Regions from separate parts of the Eubacterium sp. 1001713B170207_170306_E7 genome, predicted to be linked through region 1. Evidence: riboswitches for the same ligand, from Rfam matches in the RefSeq annotation. Region 1 holds a riboswitch; the other holds the start of a gene.
The links. Region 1 has a riboswitch for cobalamin ahead of hemA (glutamyl-tRNA reductase). Riboswitches for the same ligand answer to the same signal wherever they lie in the genome.
Positions count from the first base shown of each region.

Region 2: linked by a shared signal. The riboswitch ahead of I2B62_RS01655 (ABC transporter substrate-binding protein) and the one ahead of hemA (glutamyl-tRNA reductase) in region 1 are both predicted to bind cobalamin.

Region 1 is NZ_JADMVE010000002.1:327,684-342,444, reverse strand. Features, by position in the region: gene I2B62_RS06915 (cobyric acid synthase) at 1-38, opposite strand, end outside; gene cobK (precorrin-6A reductase) at 85-837, opposite strand; gene cobJ (precorrin-3B C(17)-methyltransferase) at 834-1,574, opposite strand; gene I2B62_RS06900 (cobalt-precorrin 5A hydrolase) at 1,737-2,807, opposite strand; gene cobM (precorrin-4 C(11)-methyltransferase) at 2,811-3,572, opposite strand; gene I2B62_RS06890 (sirohydrochlorin cobaltochelatase) at 3,599-4,393, opposite strand; gene hemL (glutamate-1-semialdehyde 2,1-aminomutase) at 4,419-5,708, opposite strand; gene hemB (porphobilinogen synthase) at 5,722-6,687, opposite strand; gene hemC (hydroxymethylbilane synthase) at 6,707-9,121, opposite strand; gene I2B62_RS06870 (bifunctional precorrin-2 dehydrogenase/sirohydrochlorin ferrochelatase) at 9,118-9,702, opposite strand; gene hemA (glutamyl-tRNA reductase) at 9,699-10,955, opposite strand; cobalamin riboswitch at 11,125-11,313, opposite strand; gene I2B62_RS06860 (helix-turn-helix transcriptional regulator) at 11,508-11,852, opposite strand; gene I2B62_RS06855 (GntR family transcriptional regulator) at 12,502-13,950, shown strand; gene fba (class II fructose-1,6-bisphosphate aldolase) at 14,104-14,761, shown strand, end outside.
Region 2 is NZ_JADMVE010000001.1:304,916-319,676, forward strand. Features, by position in the region: gene clpB (ATP-dependent chaperone ClpB) at 1-1,244, shown strand, start outside; gene I2B62_RS01635 (YdeI/OmpD-associated family protein) at 1,716-2,279, shown strand; gene I2B62_RS01640 (Uma2 family endonuclease) at 2,402-2,944, shown strand; gene I2B62_RS01645 (DUF6144 family protein) at 3,255-3,836, shown strand; gene I2B62_RS01650 (class I SAM-dependent methyltransferase) at 3,867-4,523, shown strand; cobalamin riboswitch at 4,575-4,750, shown strand; gene I2B62_RS01655 (ABC transporter substrate-binding protein) at 4,926-5,996, shown strand; gene I2B62_RS01660 (iron ABC transporter permease) at 5,999-7,054, shown strand; gene I2B62_RS01665 (ABC transporter ATP-binding protein) at 7,054-7,827, shown strand; gene I2B62_RS01670 (glucose-6-phosphate isomerase) at 8,091-9,431, shown strand; gene I2B62_RS01675 (sodium-dependent transporter) at 9,569-10,921, shown strand; gene putP (sodium/proline symporter PutP) at 11,073-12,548, shown strand; gene I2B62_RS01685 (MarR family transcriptional regulator) at 12,697-13,320, shown strand; gene I2B62_RS01690 (DeoR/GlpR family DNA-binding transcription regulator) at 13,664-14,428, shown strand; gene I2B62_RS01695 (four-carbon acid sugar kinase family protein) at 14,441-14,761, shown strand, end outside.

The DNA of each region.
Region 1 (14,761 bases):
CCCGTCCCCTGAAACATGATATTTTTTGCCTTTTTCATTTTTTACTCCTAGCTTTATTTTTATGCGTCCACTGATGGCCGCGGTCTACTGCCTGTCTGCCATCCAGCCGAGTATTTCCTCCACGGTGTTAAAGACAACAGGGTATTCGATTTTGGGGCGTTCGATAAAAAGGACACGCACTCCCATATCGGCCGCGGCGCGCAGCTTCTCGCTGACGCCGCCCACATCGCCGCTGTCCTTTGTGACCAGGAAACGGATGTCGAACTGCCGGATGGTCTCCACGTTCATCACATAGCTGAAGGGCCCCTGCATGGCGATAATGTGCTGCGGCTTGTAGCCCAGTCGCTCACACTTTTCAAGCACCTTGCTGGTCGGCAGCACCCGTACGATCACGCGTTCCTTTGGCAGCGGCGCATAGAGCTCCAGCTGCCGGCTTCCTGTTGTCAGCAGCACATTGCCTTCCTGTTCCAGAAGGTAGCTCACGGCCGATTCATAATCTGGAAAGCCCAGGGTCTGCTGTCCGTCATCCATCATCCGCGGCCTTTCCAGCCGCACATAGGCGGCCCCTGCTTTTTTCGAGGCCGCAATGGCGTTGAGCGAAACCTCTTTCGCGTAGGGGTGGGTGGCGTCCACACAGAGCCCGATACGCTTTTCGGCCATCAGGCCGGCCAGACCGTCTGCCTCAAGGGGCCCGGTGTGGATTTCCAGACGCGGGTTTTCCGGAAGGCTTCCGGTATTATAGGCGGTTACGGAGGAATAAAGAACGGCGCAACCCTGTCCGAGCAGCGCCTCTGTCAGCTTGCGGCTGTCATACGTTCCTCCGAGGACCAGAATCACAGCTGGTACCCCCGTGGTGTAATCATTTTTAGATGGTCTTCTGTAATATAGGTTTTGGAATTGCCAATAACTACCATGGAGAACATGTCAATTTCTTCACCGCACATTTTTTCGAGCGTGGTGATAACATAGCTCTCATTGGCACGCTTGGCGTTTCTGACAATGCCGACGGGTGTTTCCGGCGCTTTGTATTCCAGCAGAATCTTCTGGGCTTCCACAATGTTGTCTGGGCGGCCCTTGCTCTTTGGATTGTAGAGCGTCACGATAAAATCACCTTCGCCGGCGCAGCGCAGACGCTTTTTAATCATTTCCCAGTCGGTCATCAGGTCGCTGAGGCTGATGACACAGTAGTCGTGCATCAAAGGCGCACCCAAGGTCGAGGCGGCTGCGTTGGCGGCGGAAATCCCGGGTACGACCACTACCTCGACGTCGCTTTTCTGTTTCTCAACGATTTCCAGCATAATGCCGGCCATGCCGTACACGCCTGCGTCGCCGGAGCTTACCAGTGTGACGGTTTTGCCCTGCTCCGCCAGATCCAGGCAATCCTGGCAGCGGTCGATTTCCTTGCGCATTCCAGAGGAAAGCACCTCTTTGTCGCCGATTAAATCCTCAATCAAATCAATGTAGGTTTTATAGCCTACAATCACATCCGCGTCCTTCAGAGAATTCTTCGCGGCTTCTGTCATGTGTTCGTACAGCCCTGGTCCCAGACCTGTCACGTATATTTTTTTACTCACTCTATTTCTCCTCTTAATCTTTATCTTTTAGCTTCAATCATTTTAGTGCCTGATCTGCAGGTCTAAAAGAAAGGATGAAGTACAAGGCGCGGTTTCTTTCAAATGAAGGCGCATATTCTAATATATGCAACTGAATTTGAAAGAAAACCGCAACGCCGTAATTCATTCTTTATTGACGACCTGCCAGACCGACAGGGTAATTCCCCCGCATTTCTGTTTCTCCAGCAGGCACTCGCCAAAGCCGGACGCCACATAGCCGCACGGCTCGCTGACTGCGTAAAGGCCTGTGGTTTTAAACACAAAATCTGAGCCTTCAAAGCGTGCCTGCACCATTTTCACAAAATCATCCGGCACTACCTTAAGCTCTGCGTCAAAGGTTTTGCAGGCCGCGTGGATTCCCTTCTCATCAGCCTTCAGGCCAATGGTGGCAAAAGCCCTGACCGACAGCGGGTGCAGCTCAAGCGCTGCGAGCACCTGCCTCACAGCGTCCTCAATCCGCGCTGCCTCGGTGTCCCTGCGGCAGCCAATACCGATCACGATTTTTTTCGGCACGATCTGGACAACAGGCTTTTCAGCAGGCCACTTCAGCGGATCCTCCGCCGAAGCCACTACGCAGCCACGGTAGTCTCCCGCCAGGGCCTCCTGCCTTTCTGCAAAAACCAGATTCGGCGGCAGCACCAGTCCGGTGGTGTCACAGCGTGCTTCATTGATCAGGGCAATGGGCTCATCGTCCAGAATCAAGGCAGTGACATCCTTGGCCGCGGTGAAGTCTGCTATGGTACAGCCCAGCTTTTCAGCCAGCACATCCACGGCCATGCTGCCCTTCACATCGGTTCCGGTGGTAATAACCGGCTGGGCGTCCATGCGCTTTGCCAGGTATATGGCGTTTTCATTGGCGTACCCGAGATGCCCGGATAAAAGGCTGATGACGTATTTCCCATCCGGGTCCATGACCAGGATACCCGGATCCTTTGACTTATGACCAAGATGCGGCGCAATGCTGCGCACCACGATACCCGTGGCCATCATGCACAAAACCGTATCGTAATCTGCCATGAGCGTTCCGAAAAAATCACCGATCTTTCCGCGGATCAGCTGTGTGCCGGGAGCGGCGTATTTCTCCAGGGTAAAGATATCCGGCGCTTTTTCAGAAATGTGCTCCTTTACCTCAAGGGCTTTCTGGGTCCCCTGTCTGGAAACAGCGACAACAGCCCACCTCTCTGTGCGCTTCATATGCTATTTTGTAGCGGTGCGGTATTCGTGGGTAAAGGACGGGTCATACAGCTTGGAAAGGCTGTACTTGTCGCCCAGAAAATCCCCGACCAAAATCTGAGCGGTTTTGGTGATTCCGGCTTCCTTTACCTTGTCCGCAATGGTTTCAAGGGTTCCCAAAACAACCTTCTGATCATCCCAGGTCGCACGCTGGATAACCGCGATGGGTGTGGTGGGCTCGTACTGGGTCATCAGGCGCTTCGCTACCTCGTCGATCATCTGAACGGACAGAAAAATGGCCATGGAGGCGTGATGCGCGGCCAGGGATTCCAGCTTTTCCTTTTCCGGCACCGGCGTGCGGCCTTCCAAGCGGGTACAGATAACCGTCTGTGAGACATCCGGCAGCGTAAATTCTTTTTTCAGAACAGAGGCGGAGGCGGTAAAGGAGCTGACGCCCGGCACCACTTCAAAGGGAATGTCTTCTTCCTCCAGACGGTCCATCTGTTCACGGATCGCCCCGTAGATCGCCGGGTCGCCCGTGTGGACACGAACGACTTTTTTGCCGTCGTTAACGCCTTTGGTGATCACCTCGATCACGTCGTCTAAGGTCATGGAGGCGCTGTTGTGAATTTCAGCGTCTTCCTTGTGGCCTGCCAGCACTTCCTTGTTGACCAGAGAGCCCGCGTAGATAATGATGTCCGCTTCGCCAATCAGACGCTTGCCCTTCAAGGTGATTAACTCTGGATCTCCAGGACCCGCTCCGATTAAATAAACTGTATTTTTCAATGTATACTCCTCGTTCAATTAAATATTTATAGTAATTCTTTAACGCTTGTGCCATTTTTGGCATGGTCTAAAAACATATCCTGAATGCCTTTAAACTGGCCGAGTCCTTTTAAGACACATTCCACTTCAAAGCCTTCATTCTCAAGCAGTGTTTTCCAAGAGTCCGCATCGTCGCTGGCCATATCGTTGATGGCATGGTCGCCGGCTACGATCATAAAGGGCGCCAGATAAAGCTTGTGGTATCCCTTTTCCCTGAGCTGTGGAATGATGTCGGACAGGCTCGGAAAGCCCTCCACGGTTCCCATAAAGGCGTTTTTATAGCCTAAATGCTTGAAGGTGTAGTCCATGGCCGGGTAGGTGGCGTTGGCGTGGTGCTCACTGCCGTGTCCCATATAAAGCAGGGCTTCGCCCTCCTTCATTTCCGGCAGCTCGCTGATGGCCGTTCTGGCGACCTGCTCATAATCGTCGATGGTTGTCAGCAGCGGCGCTCCGATGGTGAGCACATCAAAGTCATTTTCAAATTTTTTAAGCTCGTTGATGGTCAAATCGTATTCGTAGCCGTTGATGACGTGTGTTGTCTGGCAGACAACCTCGGTATAGCCTTCATTTTTCAGCTTTTCAAGGGCTTCGTGGGGAATGTCCACATATTCATTGTCACGCTCTCTGAGTTTCTTGATGATCATCCGCGAGGTAAAGGCGCGTCTGAAATCATAATCCGGAAAGCCTTTCTGCAAGTCTCTCTCGATGGCTCCGATGGTTTTTTCCCGGGTTTCACGATAAGATGTCCCGAAACTTATTACTAATAAAGCTTTTTTGGGCATTCTGCACTCCTTGTTTTTTTATTCTCTAAGCAAGCGCTTTGAGCGCGGCCAGATTGTCGGCAATGGTCTTTTCAATGTCGGCTTCGGTGTGGGCAGCCGAGACAAAAATCCCTTCAAACTGCGCTGGCGGCATCAGGTTGCCGCGGTTCAGCATTTCGGCAAAATATTTCGCGTAGGCTTCGGTATCGCTGGTCATGACGCTGTTAAAATCACAGATTTCCTGATCGGTGAAGAACAGAGCGCTCATTCCGCCAAAGCGCACCATCCTGGCCTTGACGCCAGTTTCTTCAATGTTTTTGTTAAAGCCCGCTTCCAGCTGCTTCGCACAGGCTTCCAGATGGGTGTAAACCTCCGGGTGCTCCTTGAGATAGGTTAAGGTATTGAGGCCCATTTTCATGGCGATGGGGTTCCCGGACAGGGTGCCTGCCTGGTAAACCGGACCGAGCGGCGAGAGCTTTTCCATGATATCGCGCCGTCCGCCAAAGGCGCCGACCGGCATACCGCCGCCGATGATCTTGCCAAGGGTGGTCAGATCCGGCTTAATGCCCAGCACCTCCTGTGCGCCGCCAAAGGCCAGCCTGAAGCCTGTGATGACTTCGTCAAAGATCAGCAGGGCGCCTTCTTCCTCGGTCAGCTTTCTCAGCCCTTTCATAAAGGCCCTGTCCGGCGGTACAACGCCCATGTTGCCCGCAACAGGCTCAACGATGACGCAGGCGATTTCTCCCTTATTTTCATCAAAAAGCTTTTTGACGGAATCCAGGTCGTTGTAGGCAGCCACCAGGGTATCCTTCGCTGTGCCGGCGGTAACGCCGGGGCTTGTGGGTACACCGTAGGTCAGGGTGCCGGAGCCGGATTTTACCAGCAGGGAATCGCTGTGGCCGTGGTAGCAGCCTTCAAACTTGATAAATTTTTCACGTCCGGTATAGCCTCTGGCCAGACGGATCGCGCTCATGGTAGCCTCCGTGCCGGAGTTGACCATGCGCACCATATCCATGGACGGGTAAGCGTCTGTGATCATTTCCGCCACGCGGATCTCAATTTCGGTGGGCGCGCCATAGGTGTTGCCCTTTCTCAGCGCTTCGTCAATGCCGTCATAATACGCGTCCGCGGCGTGACCGAGAATCAGCGGCCCCCAGGAGCAGATATAATCCGTGTATTCATTGCCGTCCACATCGTAGATCTTTGATCCCTTTCCGTGGTCGATAAAGACTGGCGGCATCCCTACAGACTGGAATGCGCGAACGGGACTGTTGACCCCGCCGGGAATCACACGGTTCGCTTCTTCAAAAAGTGCAATCGACTTTGTATGCTTCATTGTATTCTGTCCTTTACTGATATTTTTCAATCAATGCTTTTAAATCTTTTGCGAAGTAGGTGATGATGATTTTAGCACCCGCGCGTTTAATGCACAGCATGCTCTCATAAATGGCTTTTTCATCCAGCAGACCGGCGTCTACCGCATTGCGGATCATGGCGTATTCGCCGCTGACCTGGTAGGCGGCCATTGGCAGATAAGATAATTCCTTGGCCTTTGCGATGATATCCAGATAAGGCATCGCGGGCTTTACCATAACGATGTCTGCGCCCTCATCAATATCCAGCACCACTTCCTTCAGCGCTTCCTCGCTGTTGGCCGGGTCCATCTGGTAGCTTCTGCGGTCGCCGAAGGCCGGAGCGGAATTTGCCGCGTCGCGGAACGGGCCGTAGAAGGTGGAGGCAAACTTGGCAGAGTAACCCATGATCGGAATACTCTCAAAGCCTGCGTCATCCAGGGCTTTACGCATGGCTTCGATATGGCCGTCCATCATGTCGGAGGGTGCTACCATATCCGCGCCGGCTTTTGCGTGGCTCACGGTTACCTTGCACAGGGTTTCCAGTGATTTGTCACGCTTGATGTCACCGTTGTCGTGGAAGAAACAGCAATGGCCGTCACTCTTGTACTCGCAGAGACACACATCGGTGATAACGTACATTTCCGGGTCCTTTTCCTTGACAAGACGGATGGCTTTCTGGATGATGCCGTCATCCACAAAGGCGGGCGTCGCCTCCGCGTCCTTTTCATCGGGCACGCCGAACAGGATAATATAGCGGACGCCCAGCGCTTTCAGCTCTTCCAGTTCCTTTGGCAGCATATCGAGCGACAGATGGTATTGTCCTTTCATGGATGGGATTTCACGCTTGATGTTTTCTCCGTCAACCACAAACAAAGGATAAACCACATCGCGCATGGATAACTCTGTTTCGCGGATCAGATCACGAACCGCTGCGTTTTTTCTCAATCGGGTTGGTAACATAATAATCAACTTCCTCTCTTTATTTTTCCATATTCAGAATCGCTTCAATCATTCCGGCAATGGTGTAAACCTCTGCCTGGACATCGACCGTTAAACCCAGCTCTCTCATTTTATCTGAGGTCACGGGTCCAATCGAAACGCATTTTGCGTTTTTAGTGTATTCCACATTTTCATCACCAATTTTTTCCACAAAATACTGTACGGTTGTGGAGCTCGTAAAGGTGATGTAATCAATCTCTTTATTTTTCAGCATTTCGGCCACATCGACGTCGGTATTGTCCTCACGGACCGTTTCGTAAATCTGGAACTCATCCACCGGACACACCCTGCGCAGCTCCTCAACCACGTAAATCCGCGCGTTTTTGGAGCGGGGAATCAATACCCGCGATGCTTCTGTCAAAAGCGGCATCAAGCCGTCAACCAGCTCCTCGCCAACGTATTTTTTCGGCACAAAGTCCGCGGTGATGCCCTGTTCTGCAAGCAGCGCCGCCGTCGCGGAGCCGATGGCCGTTACATGGATGCTTCCAAGGGCTCTCGTATCTCGGCCGGAGGCCTTCAGCGCGTCGAAGAAAATCTCAACGCCGTTGGTGCTGGTAAAAATAATATGGCTGTAGGCATCCAGGCTTCCGAAGTTCTCGGCCAAAGCGGTGACATTTTCCGGAATCGGCTCAATTTTAATGGTCGGGTACTCAATGGCATTGCCGCCGAGCTCTGTAATCTGTTCCACCATTTTGGAGCTCTGCTCTCTGGAGCGGGTTACCACGATGTTTTTGCCAAAGAGCGGCTTGCTGTCAAAGAAGCGCAGCTTTTCGCGCTTGGTCACCACATCGCCCACCACGATCAGGCTGGGCGCGGTGATCTTAGCTTCTGAAGCAATGCCGTAGATGGTTTCCAGCGTGCCTTCCACTACCCGCTGGTAAGGGGTGGAGGCGCGGTGCACCACCGCTGCCGGCGTATTTTTATCCATGCCGTTTTTCATCAGCTCTGCGGTAATCTTCTCAAGGTTCTTAACGCCCATCAAAAACACGATGGTTCCCTTGGATTTTGCCAGCACCGGCCAGTCCAGCTCAGATTCTTCAGATTTCAGATGGCCGGTGACCACCTGGAAGGATGAAACGCAGTCTCTGTGCGTTATGGGAATACCCGCGTAAGCCAAACCGCCGATAACCGAGGTAATGCCCGGAATCACTTCAAAGGGAACGCCTGCGTCGTAAAGCTCCTCGCCTTCCTCGCCGCCGCGTCCGAAAACGTAAGGGTCGCCGCCCTTCAGCCGGACAACATTTTTCCCTTCCTTGCCCAGCCGGATCAGCAGGGCGTTGATCTCATCCTGGGGCAGTGCGTGGTTGGCGGCTCTCTTGCCGACATAAATCTTTTCACACTCCGGTCTTGTCCACTTCAAAAATTCTTCATTGACCAGCGCGTCATAAACCACTGCGTCGCAGGTTTTTAATTTTTCCATGGCCTTGACGGTGATCAGCCCCTTGTCGCCGCAGCCGCCGCCTGCCAGATAAACTGTTCCCGGCTTTATTTCTGCTTCTACCATCGCTTTCAGCTCCTTTGCCAGACGGTCTCCCATATCGGCTTCCTCGCCAAGGGTTCCCTCTGTCTGTCCTTTGTATAAAATTGTGCCGTCCTCATTGCCGAAAAGGCCATAGAGGGTCAGCTTTTCATCCTCCACATCACAGTATGCGCCGATGGGGATATGGCAGCTGCCGTTTAAGCTGATCAGAAACTGGCGTTCGGCCGTCATCTGGGCTTTGGTAACCGGGTTACTGACCGTTTCCATCAATCCCTTGACGGTTTCGTTATCCTCACGGATTTCCACGGCCAGAATTCCCTGGGCAGGCGCTGATACAAACTGGCACGGGTCAAGGGGAACACAGGTGTAATCCGCGCTTTCATAAGCGCCGATGCGTTTAAGGCCTGCCGCCGCCAGAATGATTCCATCCAGCTTCTGCTCCTGCATTTTCCGGATACGGGTATCGATATTGCCGCGGATCCCTACCACCTCAAAATCCTTTCGGATACTTTTCAGCTGGTAAATCCGGCGTTTGCTTCCAGTGCCGATGACGGCGTTTTGGGGCAGCTCCTGGACGGATTTTATTTTATGCGGCGTCAGCAGAACGTCTCTCGGGTCCTCACGCATGGGCGGTACTGAGAGGATCAGCCCTTCCGGTAGCGCGGAAGGCATATCCTTCATGCTGTGAACCGCCATATCGATTTTACCGCTTATGAGGGCATCCTCCAGCTCCTTGGTGAAAATGCCCTTATCTCCAATTTTATCAAGGGCTTTGTGCTGGATTTTATCGCCCTTTGTCTTGATGATCCTGAGTTCAAAATCCACCGCCGGGTTGGCTTTTCTTAATTCCTCAAGAAGCCAGTTTGTCTGGACTACAGCCAGCTTGCTGCCTCTTGAGCCTACAATTATTTTCATATTTTCTCCACTTCTCTCTGCAATTCTTCAATGGTCAATTCGGCCAGTTCTTTAAGCTGTCTCTTTTTAGCCGCCGCTGAAGGCGCTGTTTTTAAGATATGCCGCCGCAGCTGTTTCAGCAGTCTGAGACGTTCAGCGTAGCTTTCGTCATATTTTTCCTCCAGCTCTTTTTTGATCTGGGTGGTCAGCGTTGGGCTGGCGCCGTCGGTGCAGACCGCAATTGTCAAATCGCCGCGCCTTACCACTGAGGGAAAAATAAAATCAGAACGCTCAGGGTCATCCGCCACATTGCACCAGATGCCCCGCAGCTTACAGTTTTCAAGAATCTGCGCGTTCAGGTCGCGCTGGTCTGTCGCCGCCACTACCAGGTCCATGCCGTCAAGGGCTGTCTCAATCCGGCAGTAGGCTTTAACATAGCGGATATTCTCTGCTGGGTGTTCTGGTATCTCCATATTTTTATCCACACAGGTCACAAAACACCCATACCCGGCTAGGGTTTCGGCCCGGCGCATTCCTACTTTTCCACTGCCGATGACAAGGGCCTTTTTTCCGGTAAAGTTAAGCAGAACCGGCCCTCTCATTGGGGCGCCTCCGCATTACCCCCGGAAAACAGAAAAGCCAGCGTTTTTTCAAAACGCAGGATATCATCTTCGCTGTCCAGTGTTTTAAGCTGCTTGATGGACGGCATGACCATCTCACGGAATTTTGAATGGACAATTTTTTCCAGAAATTCCTTATCCTTCCCCTCAAACTGATAGCGCTTATTGAGGATTTCAATGGTCTCGTCTGCCAGCTGGCCAGAAACCTGGTTAAAATGCCCCACCATGTTGTCCACCTTAGACTTGGTGATCCAGACCATGAGCCCGTCGATTTCCTCTTCGATCTCAAGGGCGATCTTTTCCGCTACTTTTTCGCGGTAGTGCATCTTTTCGTCAATGATGTCCTTGAAATTATCAATGGTCAGCAGCTCGACAGCCTCCATTTCCGAGATGCCTTCATCAATATCCCTGGGCAGCGCCAGATCAATGGCCATGAGCGGTTTTTGGCGCGCTGGCATGAGCTCCCGTTTTAAGACAACATGGGGCGAGGCCGTCGCCGAGATAATGACGTCGATCTCCCCGATGGCCTCATAGCGGTCCTCGTAGCGGATCATGTTGACACCCTCATAGATATCCCGGTACTCGTCTCCCGGATGGTAGGTCCGGTTGGTCATATAGACATTGTTAAAGCCCTCTGCCGCCATATAACGCAGCGCCAGAAGTCCCATTTTTCCCGAACCGATAATCAGCACCTTTTTATCCGCGTAGTCCTCATAGGTTCTTTTAACATGCTTAACCGCTGTCGAGCTCAGAGAGAGCGGGGTTTCTGAAATTTTATAAACAGTTTTGACCTTCTTCGCAAAGGTGACGGCTTCCCGAAAAGCCTTGGTTAAATATTTACCGCAGCCGTGCACAGACTGGGACAGCTCAAGGGCATCCTTTACCTGCCCCAGAATCTGGTCCTCTCCAAGAATCATCGAATCCAGTCCGGTCACCACCCGGTAAAGGTGAAGGATGGCGTCTCTCCCCTTTTCACAGAACAGGTAATTTTCCAGCTCTCTGGATTTTTCCTCGGTATAAAAACTTTTCAGCACCTGGCCTGCCGCTTCCACGTCGCGGGTCGCCACATAAATTTCGCTTCGATTACAGGTAGAAAGAATGATCACCTCTTCGATGCACGCTTCTTCCAGAAGGCCTGCGATGCCTTCCTTTACGGTCCGCTTGATAAAAGCACCCTTTTCCCTGATTTCCAGAGGTGTGTCTTTATGATTGATCCCAACTACAACTAACTTCATTTCAATCCTTCTCCTTCAATCAATTCATTCATTTAAAAAATAAAAAACCTCTTTTTTATTACGTCTCCGTAAAAAAAAGAGGTTTGTCAACAGAATTATCTATCCACGCTGTTTACTGCGGATATTACAATTAAATTAACGTTACTAAGTTCCCTTTTCCCTGGAGGTAATTATTAGCACTCTGTTCAGTAGGTTTCCTGACTCATCGCATTATATTCTCCTCGCCTTCCCGGTTTTCATTCCAGTGGCATCATAAGGAGACTTAACGAATTACAGTGACCGGATCGCTCTGGATTTTCACCAGATTCCCTCTATCCTTTGTTTTTACCGGGGCAAAAACGAAAGAATCCAAAACAGATTTTACATTAGTCTTTCCTATTCGATTTTCGTTTCCAATTATATCACCAATCCGACTCAGGCGCTACCCCTTTTTAGGGGAAATAAGCAGTTTTTTGCCAATTCTGCCGAATAATTCACATATTTTCTGTACTCGGATTTCAGGCAATAAAAAAACCGGTGTCTCTTCCCAGATTCCGGTCGTTTTATATCGCTTTACTGGTTTGTTGTTTCATGGCTCATTAAAAAGAGCATCATCATTCTTTCTGCGTATTCCTTTTTTTCATCCGGGCAGTGCTCCAGAATATCGAGCAGTGCGGTATGTTTTTCTTTTTCATCCAAGCTCTTGCCAAACAGGATGCTGTCCGAAGACATTTTTAACGCCTCACAGAAACGCTCAAGGCTTTTTAAGGAAAAGCCTTTGGTTCCCAACTCGATGTCTGTTAAAAAAGTCTGTGTAATCCCAATTTTGCGCGCCAGATCCTCACGGCTCATATTTAAAAATGTTCTACGCTGCCGGATACGCTGGCCGATTGCCTTTTGATCTAACCTTGATTCCATTGTCTTCTCCTATAATTTCAGGGAAAACCAAACAAAAAACTGTGCAGGATTACACCAACCATGCACAGTTATATGACACTTTTATAAAATGCTAACACAAATAAGCCCACTTATTTATAGGCTGTCCTCTTGTTTTTAGCACAAAAATAGCCTATAATAAGTAATGCGGTACGTGCCCCCCAGGGCCGTTGTGTATGGTGGTTGTGCACCTGCGCAAGCCGGATAAGTGTGCCAGCACTTTCCGGATGCCGCAATTTCTATTTAGTTTTCCCAATATATATACTTTATTATAAATCGAATCTTCCGTCAAAGCAATCTCTTTATTTAAAAACTTTTTATCTGCAATTGAAGTTATCATTTTAATTCAACCAATTATATCCTTATTTATTTGTTTTTTTATTTTTACCCGGATTTTCAATGTAAAAAACCTGTTTTAGAATCTTTTCAGACTTTTGCTCCCTTAAAGATATTTTTTCTATGTTTAATTCTCTTCAAAAAGGGTATACCTGATTCCGAAGCTTTATACATCTAATGCCGATATGGTAAAGGTTAAATAAAACGGGATTTCTTTATAATTTTTTCTCAATTTAGATGTATGTTTTACTGAATGGTGTTATACTGTTAAAATACCCCCAAAGGAGATTGTGTTTTGAAAAAAGAAATTCCATTGTATCTATTTATTTGCAAAAAGATTGAGGATGATATTTACAACGGCAAATTAAAACTGGGTGACCCCCTGCCATCTGAGCCTAAAATCAGCAAACAAATGGGTGCCAGTCGCAATTCCGTTCGAAAAGCCCTGCGTCTGCTGCAGGAGAATAATCTTATATTCTGCTCCCATGGTAAAAACGCTCAGGTAATTTTTGACAGCCGCCTGCCGGAGCACCGCGGCGCCTATGAAAAACGCTTTGAAAACCGGCGTCATGGCATCAGTGACATATACCGGATGCTTTCCATTCTCTTACCCAGCATCACGACATATGGCGTTTCAAGATGCAGCCGCGAGGATTACAGGACTCTTTATGAGATGGCCGAAAACCTGGATTCTGCCAACCCGATTGAAATGTTCGCTTTTCATTGCCGGTTTGTCCGCAATATCCTGAGACGAACAGACAATCCTTTTGTCATCGAGCTTTTTGAGCAGCTTTGTGATTTTGTCCGGATTGATTCCATTCACAGCAGCTTTACCGGCCATACGCTCCATGAGGGGCTTTCTGAAAAAGACATTAAGGGCTGGTACAAAGAATTGTTGGATTACGCTGCTAAGCAGAATTTTAAACATTTTCACCACCTGCTGCTCCAGGGGCTCAATGAAATCAGCAAACGCTTTGACGCTGTCCATATAGCCAACGCGCCTGCGCCCGCGGAGGCCGAGCATTTCAACTGGTTTATCGACAACGCGCCGACACCGCTCTATTTAAGGATTGCCAGTGACATTATGTGGGAGAGCGAAAAATCCGGCAACGTGGCCGGCGATTTCCTTCCTTCCGAATCAGAGCTGCGCAGAACTTACAGCGTATCGCCGGTTACGGTTCGCAAGGCCCTGTCGATCCTGAACTCCCTCGGTCTGACCAGAACCTTTAATGGAAAGGGTACACAAATCGTCTTTGAGCGTCCCCATTCGCAAGAGGTCCTCGGTCAGCTTGACGAATATCTGAGCAGCCTTCAGATTCTGCGCTACTCCTGCAAGGCCATCGCTTTTGACGCCTTCAAATCCATGACTGAGGAGGATAAAAAATATATTCTCAACTTTCTGGAAAGCAGACGTTACAGCCGCGGCGTCACCACCGTCCTAACCGATACTCTGATCACATCGATCCAGTCCCCGGCCATGCAGAATATCTATGAGCATCTGAAGATTAAGCTGGCCTATGGCGTTATCCTTAAAACCTTTGTCAGCAACGACGATTATGATCGTGTTGACCGGCTTTTATACGGCGATATGGATAAGCTTGCGAAAGCTGTCACAAACAATGACACCGCCCTGTTGGGAAAAATTATTGAAAATACCTACAGGCATACCTATGAGTATTCAGAGAACAAATTGAAGCTTCTATACTCAGAGCAGCCCGATGAAATTAAGGAAAAGACGTCCTGATCCTCTGCGATGAAACCGCTTTAATAAAATCTGCAAATGATTAACCCGGGTTTTCGCACTGGAAAAATTCGTATAGCTCTTGAGACTTTTTTGCACTTAATATATAATTTAGACAGTTAGTTAAACTCAAATTTTTAGGAGGATCATTCGATTATGTTAGTATCAGCAAAAGAAATGCTTAACAAAGCAAAAGCAGGCCATTATGGTGTGGGACAGTTCAACATCAATAACCTTGAATGGACCAAAGCGGTTCTTCAGACGGCCAACGAACAGAGATCACCTGTTATCCTGGGGGTTTCTGAAGGTGCTGGAAAATATATGTGTGGCTATAAAACAGTCACCAACATGGTTAACGGTATGCTGGACGAATTAAATATTTCAGTTCCGGTTGCCCTGCATCTGGATCACGGCAGCTACGAAGGTGCAAAGGCCTGTATCGCAGCCGGCTTCTCATCCATCATGTTTGACGGTTCTCATCTTCCTTTCGATGAAAACATCGAAAAAACAAAAGAACTGGTTGAAATCTGCCGCGGCAAGGGCTTATCTCTGGAAGCGGAAGTCGGTGCTATCGGCGGCGAAGAAGATGGTGTTATCGGAACCGGCGAATTCGCTGATCCTGAAGAATGTAAAAAAATCGCTGATTTAGGCGTAACCATGTTAGCCGCCGGAATCGGCAATATCCACGGAAAATACCCGGAAAACTGGCAGGGCTTAAACTTCGACGTTTTAGCCCAAATCCAGGCAAAAACCGGCGAAATGCCGCTCGTACTTCACGGTGGTACCGGTATTCCGGACGAAATGGTTCGGAAAG
Region 2 (14,761 bases), on a different contig from region 1:
CCGAATACCGCGACCGCTTCAATGAAATGAAAATCCAGTGGGATAATGAAAAGAACGCCGTGGAATCCGTCCAGAAGATCAAGGAAGAAATCGACCGGGTCAACCACCAGATCGAGCTGGCCCAGCGCGAGTCCGACTATGACAAGGCCGCAGAGCTGACCTACGGCAGGCTGCCCGAATTACAGAAGAAAATGAAGGAAATGGAGGAAGCCGCCGAAGCCAGAGGCGAAGGCGAATCCCTGATCCGTGAGAGCGTGACCGAGGACGAAATCGCCGAGGTGATCTCCAACTGGACCGGTATCCCCCTGAGCCGCCTGATGGCAGGCGAACGGGAAAAGCTCCTGAACCTGGAGGATATTCTCAGAAAACGCGTGGTCGGCCAGGAAGAACCCATCGAAAAGGTGGTCGACGCCATTATCCGCTCCCGCGCGGGCATCAAAAACCCCAACAGCCCCATTGGCTCCTTCCTGTTCTTAGGACCGACCGGGGTTGGTAAAACCGAGCTGGCCAAAGCCGTTGCCGCCAACCTGTTCGACTCCGAGGACAACATGATCCGGATCGACATGAGCGAATACATGGAAAAATTCTCCGTGAGCCGCCTGATCGGGGCACCTCCGGGATACGTTGGCTACGAGGAGGGCGGACAGCTCACCGAGGCCGTGCGGCGTAAACCCTACTCGGTCATCCTGCTCGACGAAATCGAAAAGGCCCACAAGGACGTGTTCAACGTGCTGCTCCAGATTCTGGACGACGGCCGTGTCACCGACTCCCAGGGGCGGACCATCGACTTTAAGAACACCATCATCATCATGACGAGCAACATCGGCTCCGAATATCTGCTGGAGGGCATCGACGCCGAGGGCAATATTCTCATTGAAACCGAGGAAGCGGTTATGAATTCCCTGAAAAATTACTTCCGGCCAGAATTCCTCAACCGTATTGATGAGATCGTGCTGTATAAGCCGCTCACCAAGGGCTCCATCGGCAGAATCGTCGATCTGATGATGGCCGAGCTCCAGAAACGCCTGGACGACAAGCGCATCGTGGTGAAGCTCAGCGAAGACGCCAAGGAGGCTGTCATCGACCAGGGCTACGACCCCAGCTATGGCGCCCGCCCGCTCAAGCGTTTCCTGCAGAAAAACATTGAAACCATGATCGGCAAGGAAATCATCCGGGGCAACCTGGATGAGGACCAGGTGGTCACCGTCGACTTTAGAGACGGCCACTTTGTCATTGAAAAATAATGAAAACCCATGTGAGACCGGTGCAGATACGCACTGGTCTCATACTGTCAAAGAAGTGGCGCAGCCGAAACTGCGCCTTTTATCCAGATAAGAAAAAGTGTCCAGGCGCTGTGAATAACGGCCAGGAGTCGAGCTGCTTTATCAGAACAGCCGGACATTGGTGATATATCGTATAGACTTTAGTGAAAAAGATGCAGGAAAATGGGCAGTGCCCGCAGGACGGCTTTTTCTTCCTTAGGTAAAAGACTTCGTTTCTTGAAGTTTTTAATACGTTGAGACCGGCGCAGATTTGCGCCGATCTTTTTTTACAAACAAAACGGCAGACAAAAGCTTTATCCGGCATAAAAAGAAATGACCAGAGGCGGAAAGCATGCTATAATCGTCATATACCACCGGGAACAGTGCGCCGGACGGCCATATTTGTTTTCAGGCACTGTGAAAAAGAACATTCAATATTGTGGAGGAACGACGATGAGTGAGCCATTGCATTTTAAGACCCGCGACGCGTTCAGACGCTGGCTGGAGGATAACAGCCAGTCCAGCGAGGGCGTCTGGCTGGTGTTTGGAAAAACAAAAGCGTTTGTGACGCTAAAAGCAAGCGAAGCGCTGGAGGAAGCCCTGTGCTTTGGGTGGATCGACGGCCAGATGAAGCGGGTAGACGACCAGTCCTATATCAAGTATTTTTCCGCGCGCAGAAAGAACAGTCAATGGTCCGAAAAGAACAAGGCCCTGGTCGAAAGGCTGGAAAAAAGCGGACAGATGACAGATCTCGGCAGAGAAAAGATCGAGGAGGCCAAAAAGAACGGCCAGTGGGCCAGCGCCGCAGGGCCCACCGCCATCACCGCCGGACAGATCGAGGCAGTGGGCGGACTGCTGCGGGAAAACGAACTGGCCTATGCCAATTTTCAAAACATGCCGCCCTCTGTGAAAAAGACCTATACAAGAGCCTATCTCGACGCCAAAACAGAGGCCGGCCGGACCAAACGCCTGGCGTGGATGACCGGACGGCTGGAAAAAAATCTGAAGCCTATGTGAGGAGGCAGCCCGGCGCTTCGGTTCGGCTTTTACTTCCCTAAGTCTTAAAAGGCCTGTAAAACATTTACAGGCCAGTGCATTCCAGGATATAATAAACTTAAGAACAAAAGGAGGGTCTGAAAATGCCTTTATTAAAAGAAGATTACACCGAAAAGCCCATAAGTCTGGAGGAGTTTGAAAAGCTTCCGGCCGACGAGCAAAAGGTTTATGAGCTCATCGACGGAATGGTGATGATGACACCACGGCCAAATGTCGCGCACCATGATATTTCAGGAAATCTTTACTTTGCGTTAAAGACTTACCTGACAGGAAAACAATGCAAAGTGTACAACGAACTGGAAATACGCCTGAATAAAGATGTTTTGGTGCCGGATCTCAGCGTGCTGTGCGACCCGGATAAATTCACCGACCAGCGTTATGAGGGCCCGCCTGCCATTGTCATTGAAATCCTGAGCCCCGCTACCTACCGCAACGATCTTTTCGTCAAGCTCAATAAGTACCAGCTGGCCGGCGTTCGGGAATACTGGATCGTGAACCCTAAGGTAAAGGCTGTCACCGTTCATTATTTTGAGCATGAAACCGCTGCAGAATTCACTGCAGAGGATACCCTGGAATCCAAAGTGTTTGAGGATCTGAGTGTTTCGCTAAAGGCTGTTTTTGAGTAAGACAGCAGAGAATCTCATTATTTTGAGATTCTTTTTTAATTTTTGTAAGATTTTGCTTCTGGGCGCGTCTTGGGGCTGACAGGCTCCTCCCATTCGCCGGTTCATGATTTTTTTACGATTCTGTTAATCATGCTTCCTGTTTCTGCTGCTCTGGTTTATCAGTCGGTCAAAAAGCGTCGGCTAACGAAATATTATTGGGCTTAATAAATTCTTAAAAATTGCCTTTCTCTGCGCATTTGTTGTTATTCAGGTCAACCTGTACTATAATGATAGTCAAAATCAAACAGAAATAATTCAAGCGAGGTGAAGCATGAAAAATTTTAGTATGCCGGAAACGGTCAGTCCGTTTTTGGAGCAGGAGGAGCTGGAACGGTTAAGCCAGAGTCTTGAGAAAAACGTCTCCCGGGAAGCGGCAGAGGCGCTGGTCCGCCGTGTCCCGCTGCGGCCGGGAGCAACGCCCAAAGAGAGGGCCGAGTGGGTAAACCGCCTGTCGGAGGAGCTGGAGGCAAGCTTTGACCGGGAGACCATTATCAAAATAAGAATGGGCTGCCACTGCAACGAAAACGGCCGGCTGGAGGAAACCGCTGAGGCTTTCAGAGCGCTGTACCAGTCCAACGGCCAGAATCTGGAACGCTTTGTCAGCCACCTCAACAAGAGCGGCGCGGGCTGGCGCATCAAGGGAGACGCGCTGTATACCAAAATGTTTACTTGTGAGTGCCCCATGCTGGAAAAGGCAGAGCCCTCCCCGTCCCTGACCTGGTGCTACTGCACCGCCGGGTACAGCAAAGCCTTCTTTGAAGCCGTATTTGAGCGGCCGGTAGAGGTCGAGCTGCTCCAGACCATCAAGCAGGGGCATGACTGCTGCCTGTTGAAGATTACAGGAATCCTTTAAGTTAAAACAGATGTGAGGAGGTTAAAACCAATGAAATCAAAAGCATGGGACTGGGAGAAAAACCAGTCGGATTACTGGCTTACCCCCTGTGTGGAGAGTCCCTATCTCGCGGAGCGCTGGCAGAGCAGGGGCTTTTTGCGTTTTCTGGATCTGGGCTGCGGCCTTGGGCGGCACGCGGTTTACATGGCTCAAAAAGGCTTTGAGGTCACCGCCGCCGACCTGTCCGAGTGCGGCGTTGCGCACACCCAAAAATGGGCCGGGGAGGAGCAGGTTCCCCTCACGGCCTGCGTGGCCGATATGCTCGACCTGCCCTTTGAGGACAACACCTTTGACTGTGCCCTGGCCTACAATGTCATCTACCATACGGATATTGCGGGCTTTCAGGTCGCTCTGGCGGAAATCCGCCGGGTGCTGAGACCGGGCGGCGAGCTGTTCCTCACGCTCATTTCCAAGAGCAGCTACGGCTACGAGCATGCAGACAGCAGCCGGCGCATTGACGCCAACACCCTGCTGTCGGAAAAGAGCGGTACTGAGACGGGCGTGCCCCACCTCTATGTGGATCTGGCAGACATCCAGCGTTTCTTTAAGGACTGGCAGCTTGAGGACAGCCTGAGAGAGTCCTGTGTCCATAACCTTGAGGCCCCGCAGGACTACAGCACCCACTGGAGCCTTATGGTCCGAAAATAAATCCGGCCGATTGGATATTGACAAGCATGGTGGAAGCAGGTATAATGATAAAAAATGAATAACCTTTGAGGTGCTTAGCAATAAGAGAATAGGGAAACCGGTGAAAATCCGGTGCGAACCCATCACTGTAAACAGGGACAAAGCCTGAAAGCCACTGGAGCAATCCGGGAAGGCGGGCCGCGGACGAGCTGTAAGCCAGGAGACCTGCCTTAAAGAAGAAATGCGTGCAGGGGGATAATGCAGCGGCGTGTTTGAATAAACGAAATCTCGGAAAATGGGACCGATGAGCAGAGTGCTTATCGGTTTTTTTATTTACCAAAAACCGGGCGGGCCTGTTTTCCACGGGGAGATGTTCATATCCAAAAGGATTTGACATAAAATTTCAGTTTAATGGAGGAAAAGATGAAAAAGAAAGTGATTGCGCTGATGTGCGCGCTGCTTCTGCTGGTTCCGGTATTCGCCGGGTGCAGCCAGAACGGGGATTCAGCAAAGGCGGAGAGCATTACCGTGGTGGACGATACAGGCCGTGAGGTAACCATTCCACAGCCCCTTGAAAAGGTGGTGGTGGCCAACCGCTACAATTCTGAGCTGATCCGTGGGATCGGCGCCATTGACAAGGTGGTGGCCGTGGATAAGAATACGGCCCAGGACCGAGTGTACTGGAGTCAGTTCGACCCGGAAAATGTCATCGGCAAGGGCCAGAGCGAGCTGAACTATGAAAAGATCGCTGAGCTGGGCGCTCAGGTACTCATTACTCCGGACAACGGCACCTGGGAAGAGGACATTAAAAAACTGGAGCCCTTCGGCATTCAGGTGGTCGTGGTATCCGGCTATAATAACGCCGAGCTGCCAAAGGAAATCGAGATTCTGGGCAAGCTGTTCGGCAAGGAAAAGGAAGCCGAAAAGCTTACCAAATTCTACCAGGATAATATGGATCTGGTGGCGGAAAAAATCAAGGACGTCAAGGGAAGCAAAAAGGTGTACTGGGAATACGGCGACCCGAATACCACCTGTATCCCGGGAACCAGCAATGACGGCTGGAACAGCATGCTGGTCAACGCCGGCGGTGTCAATATTTTCGGCGATCCTACCATTACCGGAAAGACCATCGACCCGGAAAAGATCCTGCTGGAGGATCCGGACCTCATCATCAAGACCTCGTCCGGCCCGGCCCTCAAAAATACCGGTGTCTACACGCCGCCGACAGCTGAGGATTACAGCACCATCTCCAGCGAAATGCTGAGCCGCGCGGGCTGGTCCGATTTAAAGGCCGTCCAGAATGACGATTTCTATGTGACCACTGGCTTCTGCGCCGGCGGACTGGGCAAGATGATCGGAACCGTTTATACCGCGAAATGGCTGTATCCCGAACAGATGAAGGATGTTGACCCCGACGCGATCTTTGACGAATGGATGGAAATCCAGGGAGTTGATCCGGTAGAGGGACACGTTTTCCAGGTTAAGCATCAATAGCTATGGAAAAGCAGCCATCGTTAAAGGCCTATCACAAAAAACGAGCGGCTCTGATGCTGGCAGCGGTGATCCTTCTGGTCATTGCTGCCTTTTCCAGCTGCTTTGTCGGCGTTGCCAATGTGACCGTGGGGCGGGTGCTGGCCACCCTGCTGCCCGGCGGCCATTTTATGGGCGCGGCGGCCCTGAACCAGACCGAGCTCACCGTGCTCATGCAGCTGCGCCTGCCGCGCATCACCATGGCGCTGGTTTCCGGCGTGGGCCTGGGTATCAGCGGGCTGGTCATGCAGGCCATCACGGGCAATAAGATGGCAAGCCCTTTTACCACCGGGCTTTCAAACGCCGCGGCCTTTGGGGCTTCGCTGGCCATTATTTTTGGCTTTATGCCCTTTGGCAGCAACCAGGTGGGCACAGTCCTGATGGCCTTTGTATTTTCCTTTATCTGCGCCGCCATGGTGTACGGCATCGCCTCGGCCAAGGGCATGGGCAAGACAACGATCATCCTGATCGGCATTGCCCTCAACTATTTCTTTTCAGCCCTGAACGCCAGCATGCAGTATGTGTCCAACGAGCAGCAGCTGTCCGCCATTGTCCACTGGACCTTCGGCAGCCTTTCGGAGATCACCTGGGAGCAGATCATCGTGGTCTCGGTCATTCTGCTCCTGACCTTTCCGTTTATCATCCGGTTTGCATGGCATTACAACCTGTTGTCCACCGGCGATGAAAGCGCGGTGGCGCTGGGCGTTAATGTCATGCGGCTGCGGCTGCTTTCGGGCATTGCGGTCACGCTTATTTCCTCGGCCATTGTCAGCTTTACCGGGGTTATCGGTTTTGTGGGACTGGTGGCGCCGCATATCGCCAGGCTTTTGATCGGCGGCGACTACCGGGCGCTCATACCGCTGACGGCGCTTTCGGGCGCCATCCTGCTCATCGCGGCGGACACCGTGGGCCGCGTGGTGGTCTCGCCGGTGATCATTCCGGTGGGCATTGTGGTTTCCTTTATCGGGGTGCCGGTGTTTATCTATTTAATTGTAAAAGAACAGAAAGAGCGGTTGGTCTGATGAAAATGACAATTCGAGATTTAAGCTTTGGCTATCGAAAGGCCAGGATTTTAAAGGGGGTCAGCATCGACGTGGAGCCGGGAAGGCTGTGCGTGCTGCTGGGGGCCAACGGAGCAGGCAAAAGCACGCTGATCAAGTGTGTTAACGGGATATTGAAGCCTGAAGAGGGCGAGATCCGCCTGGATACCACCGATCTTCTCAGACTGCCGCAAAAGGAAAAGTCCAAGCTCATCGGCTATGTGCCCCAGAGCACTGAGGTGGAGGACAGCGGCCTGAATGTCTTTGAGATGGTGCTGTCCGGCCGCGTGCCCCATATGAAGGGAAAAATGAAGGATGCCGATTATGAGATTGTCCGGTCAGTTCTGGAAAAGATGTCCCTCACCGCTTACAGCACCAAGCTTTTGAACCAGCTGAGCGGCGGTGAGCGCCAGCGGGTTTTTATCGCCCGCGCGCTGGCCCAGGAGCCGGTGGTCATGCTCTTAGACGAGCCGACCAGCAACCTGGACCTGCGTTACCAGCTGGAAACCATGGAGATCGTAAAAGGCCTCTGCCAGGATAAGGGCATGACGATTATGGCGGTGATCCACGACGTCAACACAGCGGTCACCTTTGCCGACCAGGTGGTGCTCATGAAGGACGGAAACATCCACGCCACCGGCCATCCCGATGACATTCTGAACACGGAGAGCCTGGAGCGCATTTTTGACGTCCGGGTCGCGTTTGCCGCCTATCAGGATAAACAGTATGTGATTCCCAAGCGGTGCGCCGGCTGAAAATTAAAGGAATACCGGTCTGCCCGCCGCGCTGTCAATAAAAAGCAGCGCGGCGGGTATATTTTTTAAAGAAAGGCTTTTAAATCAGATGAAATTTATGCTATAATAAGCATGTAAAACGATTACTATCTTGTGCTAAATTAAATAATTGTAAATTCGGTGATTTTGCTTGATCTTTTCGCTGCTTATATTACAATTATAAGGTAACTGTACAAATAGTGAAAGCCAATGTTTAAATTAATTATTTATCAGGAGGATAAAATATGAGTATTCGATTTGATTATTCCTATGCGGGACTGTCTCAGGAAGAGTTGGACAACAAGGCGGCACAGATCAGCCTGGCGGACAAAATGCTAAAGGAAAAAACAGGCCCCGGCAGTGATTTCTTAGGCTGGTATGATTACCCGGTGGCTTATGATAAGGAAGAATATGCCCGTATCAAAAAAGCGGCGGAAAAAATCAAGGGCTCCTGCGACGCCTTTATCGTGATCGGCATCGGCGGCTCTTATCTCGGCTCCAAGGCGGTGATCACCGCGCTTACCAGTACCTTCTTCAACGAAGAAACAGACCGAAAAGCGCCTAAAATTTACTTTGCCGGCGAAAACATCAGCGGCAAATATATGAAAGACCTCATTGAGCTGGTCAAGGATCAGGACATCTGCGTCAATGTGATCTCCAAATCCGGCACCACCACCGAGCCGGCCATCGCTTTCCGTTTCTTCAAGGAAATGCTGGAAAAGAAATACGGAAAGGACGGCGCAAAGGACCGTATTTTCGCCACCACCGACAAGGAGCGGGGCGCTCTGAAGTTCCTGGCTGACCAGGAGGGCTACGAAACCTTTGTGATCCCGGACGATGTGGGTGGCCGTTACTCGGTTTACAGCGCTGTGGGCCTGCTGCCCATCGCCGTTGCGGGGATCGACATCGACGCATTCATGGACGGGGCCAAATCCGGCTATGAGGACTATGGCGTGGACGCCATTGCCGATAACGCCTGCTACCAGTACACCCTTTACAGAAGCTGCCTGTACAACCGCGGCAAGGCCATCGAGATTCTGGTGGACTACGAGCCCTCCCTGCGCTATTTCTCCGAGTGGTGGAAGCAGCTTTACGGCGAGAGCGACGGCAAGGACGGCAAGGGCCTGTTCCCGGCATCGGTTCATTTCTCAACCGACCTGCACTCCGTGGGACAGATTATCCAGGACGGCCATAAGAATATTTTTGAAACCATTCTGGCAGTGGATGAGCTGGACGGCGATATGACGGTTAAGCATGAGGAGACGGACCTGGACGGCCTCAACTACCTGGAAAACCGCACCATGCAGGATGTCAATGAAAAGGCTTTTCTGGGTACCCTGCTGGCCCATGTCGACGGCGATGTGCCAAACGGCATCATCTACCTGTCCAAACTGGATGCCTTCCACGTCGGCAAACTGGTTTATTTCTTTGAAAAGGCCTGCGGCCTCGGTGGCTACCTCCTGGGCGTTAATCCCTTTAACCAGCCAGGGGTCGAAGCCTACAAGAAAAACATGTTTGCCCTGCTGCACAAGCCAGGCTATGAAGAACTGACCGAAGAACTGGAAAAGAGACTTCCCAATAAATAAAATATCATGCCAGGACCGGCGCTGCTTCGCGCTGGTCTTTTTTTGACGAAAGGGGTGTCCATTACCCGCAAAAATGACCATTGGCAGAACGGGTGGATTATGGTAAGATAAACAAATTGGAAGCAAAAGGAGGAATTATGGAAAAAAACGAAAAGCATACGTCTGACAGCAGGCATATCCATCAGAACGGCGGCTTTACCAACAGCCTGGGGTTTGTGCTGGCCTGTGTCGGCTCCGCGGTGGGGCTCGGCAATATCTGGATGTTTCCCTACCGTGTGGGACAGTACGGGGGCGGCGCGTTTTTAGTGCCCTATATTTTATTTATTGTTATTTTCGGTCTGGTGGGCCTCTCTGCGGAGTTCGCCATTGGCCGGCGCGCCAAAACCGGAACCCTGGGCGCCTACGAGTACTGCTTTAATAAAATCGGAAAAGGAAAGCTCGGTTATATTCTGGGCTGGATTCCGCTGCTGGGGTCTCTGGGCATTGCCATCGGCTACGCCATTATCGTGGGCTGGATCATCCGCTCGCTGGCCGGGTCGGTCACCGGCGCGATCCTCAACACGGACGCGGCGGCTTATTTTGGCCAGGCCACAGGCAATTTCGGCAGTGTGCCCTGGCATGTGCTGGTCATTGTCATTGCGGCGGGTATCCTCATGTTTGGGGCTACCAAGGGGATCGAGAAGATCAACAAGGTTTTGATGCCGTCCTTCTTCATTCTCTTTGCCATTCTGGCCATCCGTGTGGCTTTTCTGCCCGGTGCGGTCGAGGGCTACAAGTTTTTGTTCATGCCGGAGTGGAGCGACCTGCTGAAGGTGGACACCTGGGTTATGGCCATGGGTCAGGCGTTTTTCTCGCTGTCCATTACCGGCTCAGGCATGATTGTCTACGGCACCTACCTGAACAAATCTGAGGATATCCCAAAGGCCTCCATGCGGACGGCCATGTTTGATACGCTGGCGGCCATGCTGGCAGCACTGGCCATTATGCCGGCGGTGTTCGCTTTTGGTATCGAGCCCAACGCGGGCCCGCCGCTCATTTTTATCACGCTGCCCAGCATCTTTAAGCAGATGCCCTTTGGCCAGCTGTTCGCGGCACTGTTCTTCCTGTCGGTGGCCTTTGCGGGCATCACCAGCCTTATCAATATGTTTGAGGCTGTGAGTGAATCGCTCCAGAACCGCTTTGAGCTGCCGCGCAAGGCCGCGGTGGCCCTGTGTGCCGGCGTGGCGCTGCTCGTCGGGATTTTCCTCGAGGCGGAGCCGAACGTGGGCTCCTGGATGGACTTTATCACCATTATTGTCGTGCCCTTCGGCGCTGTGCTGGGCGCGGTATCCATCTATTATATCCTGGGCTACAAGGACATCAAGCAGGAGCTGGAGCTGGGCAGAGAAAAGCCCCTGGGTGCTTATTTCGGCCCGCTTGCAAAATATGTCTATGTGCCGCTGGCGGTGGTGGTATTCATCCTCGGCCTCGTCTATGGCGGTATTGGCTGATTCTTTTATAAGCTGGAGAATGGCAGTTTCTCCGGCTTTTATTTTTGAGGACTTATACATAAAAATGAAAGAATATGCAAAATCGCTTTACTTTACTCAAGTTTTCTAATAAAATAAGTACATTAATATTTTTTTAAGGAAGCGAGGAGTTATGAGTACGATATTAAATCCTGAATTTATTATTTTTGTGATCTATCTCATCATGCTGGTTGGCATAGGACTCTATTTTTACAAAAAGACCTCGAGTATTGAGGGGTTTCTTTTGGGAGACCGGGGTCTGGGCAGCTGGGTTACCGCCTTTTCGGCCCAGGCCAGCGACATGAGCGGCTGGCTGCTGATGGGCCTGCCGGGCGCCATTTACCTGGGCGGCATGCCAGAGGTATGGATCGGTATTGGCCTGTGTGTGGGCACGATTTTAAACTGGAAGTTTGTGGCCGCGCGTCTGCGGACCTACACGGAAAAAACCGATTCCCTGACCCTGTCCACTTTTTTTGAGCGGCGGTTCAAGGACCCGACTGGCGCGATTCGTGTGATTTCCGCACTGATCATTTTAATTTTCTTTACCATTTATTCATCCTCTGGTATGGTGGCCTCCGGCAAGCTGTTCCAGATGATGTTCGGCATTGACTACACCACTGCGGTGCTCATCGGTGCGCTGGTCATTGTGGCCTACACCTTCCTTGGCGGGTTTCTGGCAGTATGCTGGACCGACCTGATCCAGGGGGTCTTAATGATCATTGCCATCGTGGTGGTGCCGATTCTGGCCATGAGCCACCTGGGCGGCATGCAGCCCACGCTGGACGCCATGGCGACCCAGGGGCTGAGCATGAACCTGCTGGGTGGGGGCATCTCGGTCATGGCCATTATCTCCGCTGCCTCCTGGGGCCTCGGCTATTTTGGACAGCCCCACATTTTGGTCCGCTTTATGGGCATCAAAAGCATCCGGGATCTGCCAAAATCCATGACCATTGCCATCATCTGGGTGATCATCGCCCTGACCGGCGCCATTTTTGTGGCGTTGCTGTCCATTCCGCTGTTTCCGGGCCTCACAGACGGTGCCCAGGAAACCGTGTTTATGCTTATGATCCGCAAATTCTTCCCGCCGTGGATCGGGGGGATTTTCCTGGCAGCCATCATGGCAGCCATCATGTCCACCATTGATTCACAGCTGCTGGTTTCCTCCTCCGCGCTCACCGAGGATCTGGCCCGTATCTTCCTTAAAAAGGAGCTGACGGAAAAGCAGAGCGTGAATCTGGGACGTTTATCGGTCATCATCATCGCGATCATTGCCCTGTTTATGGCGCTGGTGCCAAACTCCACGGTTATGGGACTGGTCTCCTACGCGTGGGGCGGCTTTGGCGCGGCCTTTGGCCCGCTGGTGCTCTTTGGTCTGTACTCTAAGAAAACAAGCTGGAAGGCAGCCCTGGCCGGTATGGTGGTCGGGACGCTGACCGTGATTATCTGGAAGCAGACCGGGCTGAGCAACACCCTGTACGAGATCGTGCCGGGCTTCTGCCTGAATGTGATCACCATTCTGATCGTCAACGCTTTCTCCAAGGCGGACAAAACCGCAGAGGCAGAATTTGACGAGGTGCTCGAGGAAATGAAAGCCATCAGGGCTGAATAAAATAACGAAAAAAACGGCTGGCAGACAGCCGTTTTTTTAATGTCCTTAAAATATTTAAGGTACCTGTACAAAAAACTTGACATATAAAACAGGTACCTGTATAATAAAAAACATAAGGTACCTGTTATAAAATAAAGGAGGCAAAAAAATGGACGAAAAAGATATGGAATTATATGAAAAGCTGTCAAGGCTTCAGTGGCTCATGCAGCGCAGCCGCCTGAAAAATCATGTTAAAAACGGTTCGGTGGGAGACCCGACACGGGGGCAGGGCAGAGTGCTGGCCATGCTTAAGATACAGCCCGAAATCAGCAGCAAGGATCTGGCCTATCTGCTGGGCATACGGCAGCAGTCCCTCAATGAGCTTTTGAACAAGCTGGAAAAGAAGGGCTATGTAACCCGCGTGCCCTCCGAGACAGATAGGCGGGTCATGCTTGTCCGTCTGACCGAGCAGGGAAAGCAGGCTCAGGAGCAGGACAGCGAAACGGAAGACGTGGGAATTTTTGACTGCCTGTCGTCCGGGGAGCGGGAACAGTTTAACGAATACCTGGACCGGATGCTCGCAGCCTTTGAGAAAAAATACGGAGACGGCATGGACGATGGCGCCAGAGAATGGATGCGCGGTGCCTGTGAGCGTATGGGCAGGGACCAGTTTGAGCGGCTTATGAATATGCGGATGGGCGCCCATTCCTTCGGGAACCATTTTGGGCAGGGTGGACCAGGCTTCGGGCCCTTCGGCGGCTTTGGCCGGCCGAATGACCCGGAGGACGAGTAATCCGGCAGCCTGCCAGTGCTGCCATGTTTTAAAGCCGAAAAGGAGGGATGAGTATGTTTTCAGCAATAGCCCTGTGTTTTTACGGCATTTACCTGATCCACGAAGCGTATAAAGCGGACAAGGAACAGGTGCAGCAATCGTGACATAGTAAGGATGACGATATACCGGGAGGTATATCGCCTTTTTGCGTTTAGATGTGTTTGAATTTGCTTAAAAATGATCAATTGAGTTCTTTTTTGATTGACAAAGTCTTGAAAACACGCTATGATAAACAATATAAAACGAAAATAAACCTATTTAAACAAAAAATCTGTTTAAATTTGTTTGAATAATGAGGCAGGACATGTTTCCAATAGAGAGAAGAGAAAAAATAATCGAAAACCTTGAAAAGAATGGCAGCATCACCGTCGAGGCGCTGGCGCAGAAGCTCAAGGTTACGCCTACCACCATCCGCCGGGATCTGAAATACCTAGAGGATAACGACCGCATTACCCGCACCTTTGGCGGAGCAGTGGTGAAGGAGGGGCTGGTGGAGGAAATCGCTGTCGCCAAAAAAGCCAGCGCCTACCAGGCCGAAAAGAAACGTATCGCAAAGGCCGCCGAGAAGCTGATCGAGGACGGACAGACCATTGTGCTGGACGCGGGTACCACCAGCATGGAGCTGGCTCTGCTGCTGGCCCAGGGAACCAGGCAGATCAGCGTGGTGACCGATGATATCCTCATTGCCGCCAGACTGCTGGAAGCGCCTTTTGTGGATGTCCACTGCACCGGCGGCCATGTCCAGAAGCATGTGGGGGTGTGCCTCGGCGGCCACGCCGAAGCCTTTTTTGAGGGCATTAACGCCGACATCGCTTTTCTGGGCGCCAGCGCGGTGGATGTGGAGAAGGGCGTGAGCTCGCCGTCGCTTGAAAAGGCGGCGCTCAAGCAGCAGATTCTGGAATGCGCCAGAGAAAGGGTGCTGCTGTCCGACAGCTCAAAATTCGGGCGGGTGAGCTTTGCCAAGATCTGCGGCATCGACCGTTTCGACCGGATCATCACCGATGCGGGACTGGAGCCTGAGAGTGAAGCGCGCCTTCTGGAAATGGAAATTGATGTGATTAAAGCTTAAGGGGGAAAGCAAATGGCAAGGGCAGTAATCATCGCAGACGACTTGACCGGGGCCAATGTCACCGGCGCGCTGCTGAGAAAAAACGGCTACCGCTTTGCGACCTTTCGGCGCAGCGCGTCCGTCGGGCCGGAGGTTTTGTCGGACTATGACGCCGTAGCCGTCAGCACCGACAGCCGGGGCATCACGCCCGGGGCGGCCTGGGCGGCTGTGAGCGAAACGGCCCGGGCCTTTCCGCTGCCAGAGGACGGCTTTTACCAAAAGCGGATCGACAGTACCCTGCGGGGCAACATCGGCGCGGAAATTGACGGGCTGCTGGACACCCTTGGCGGCGAA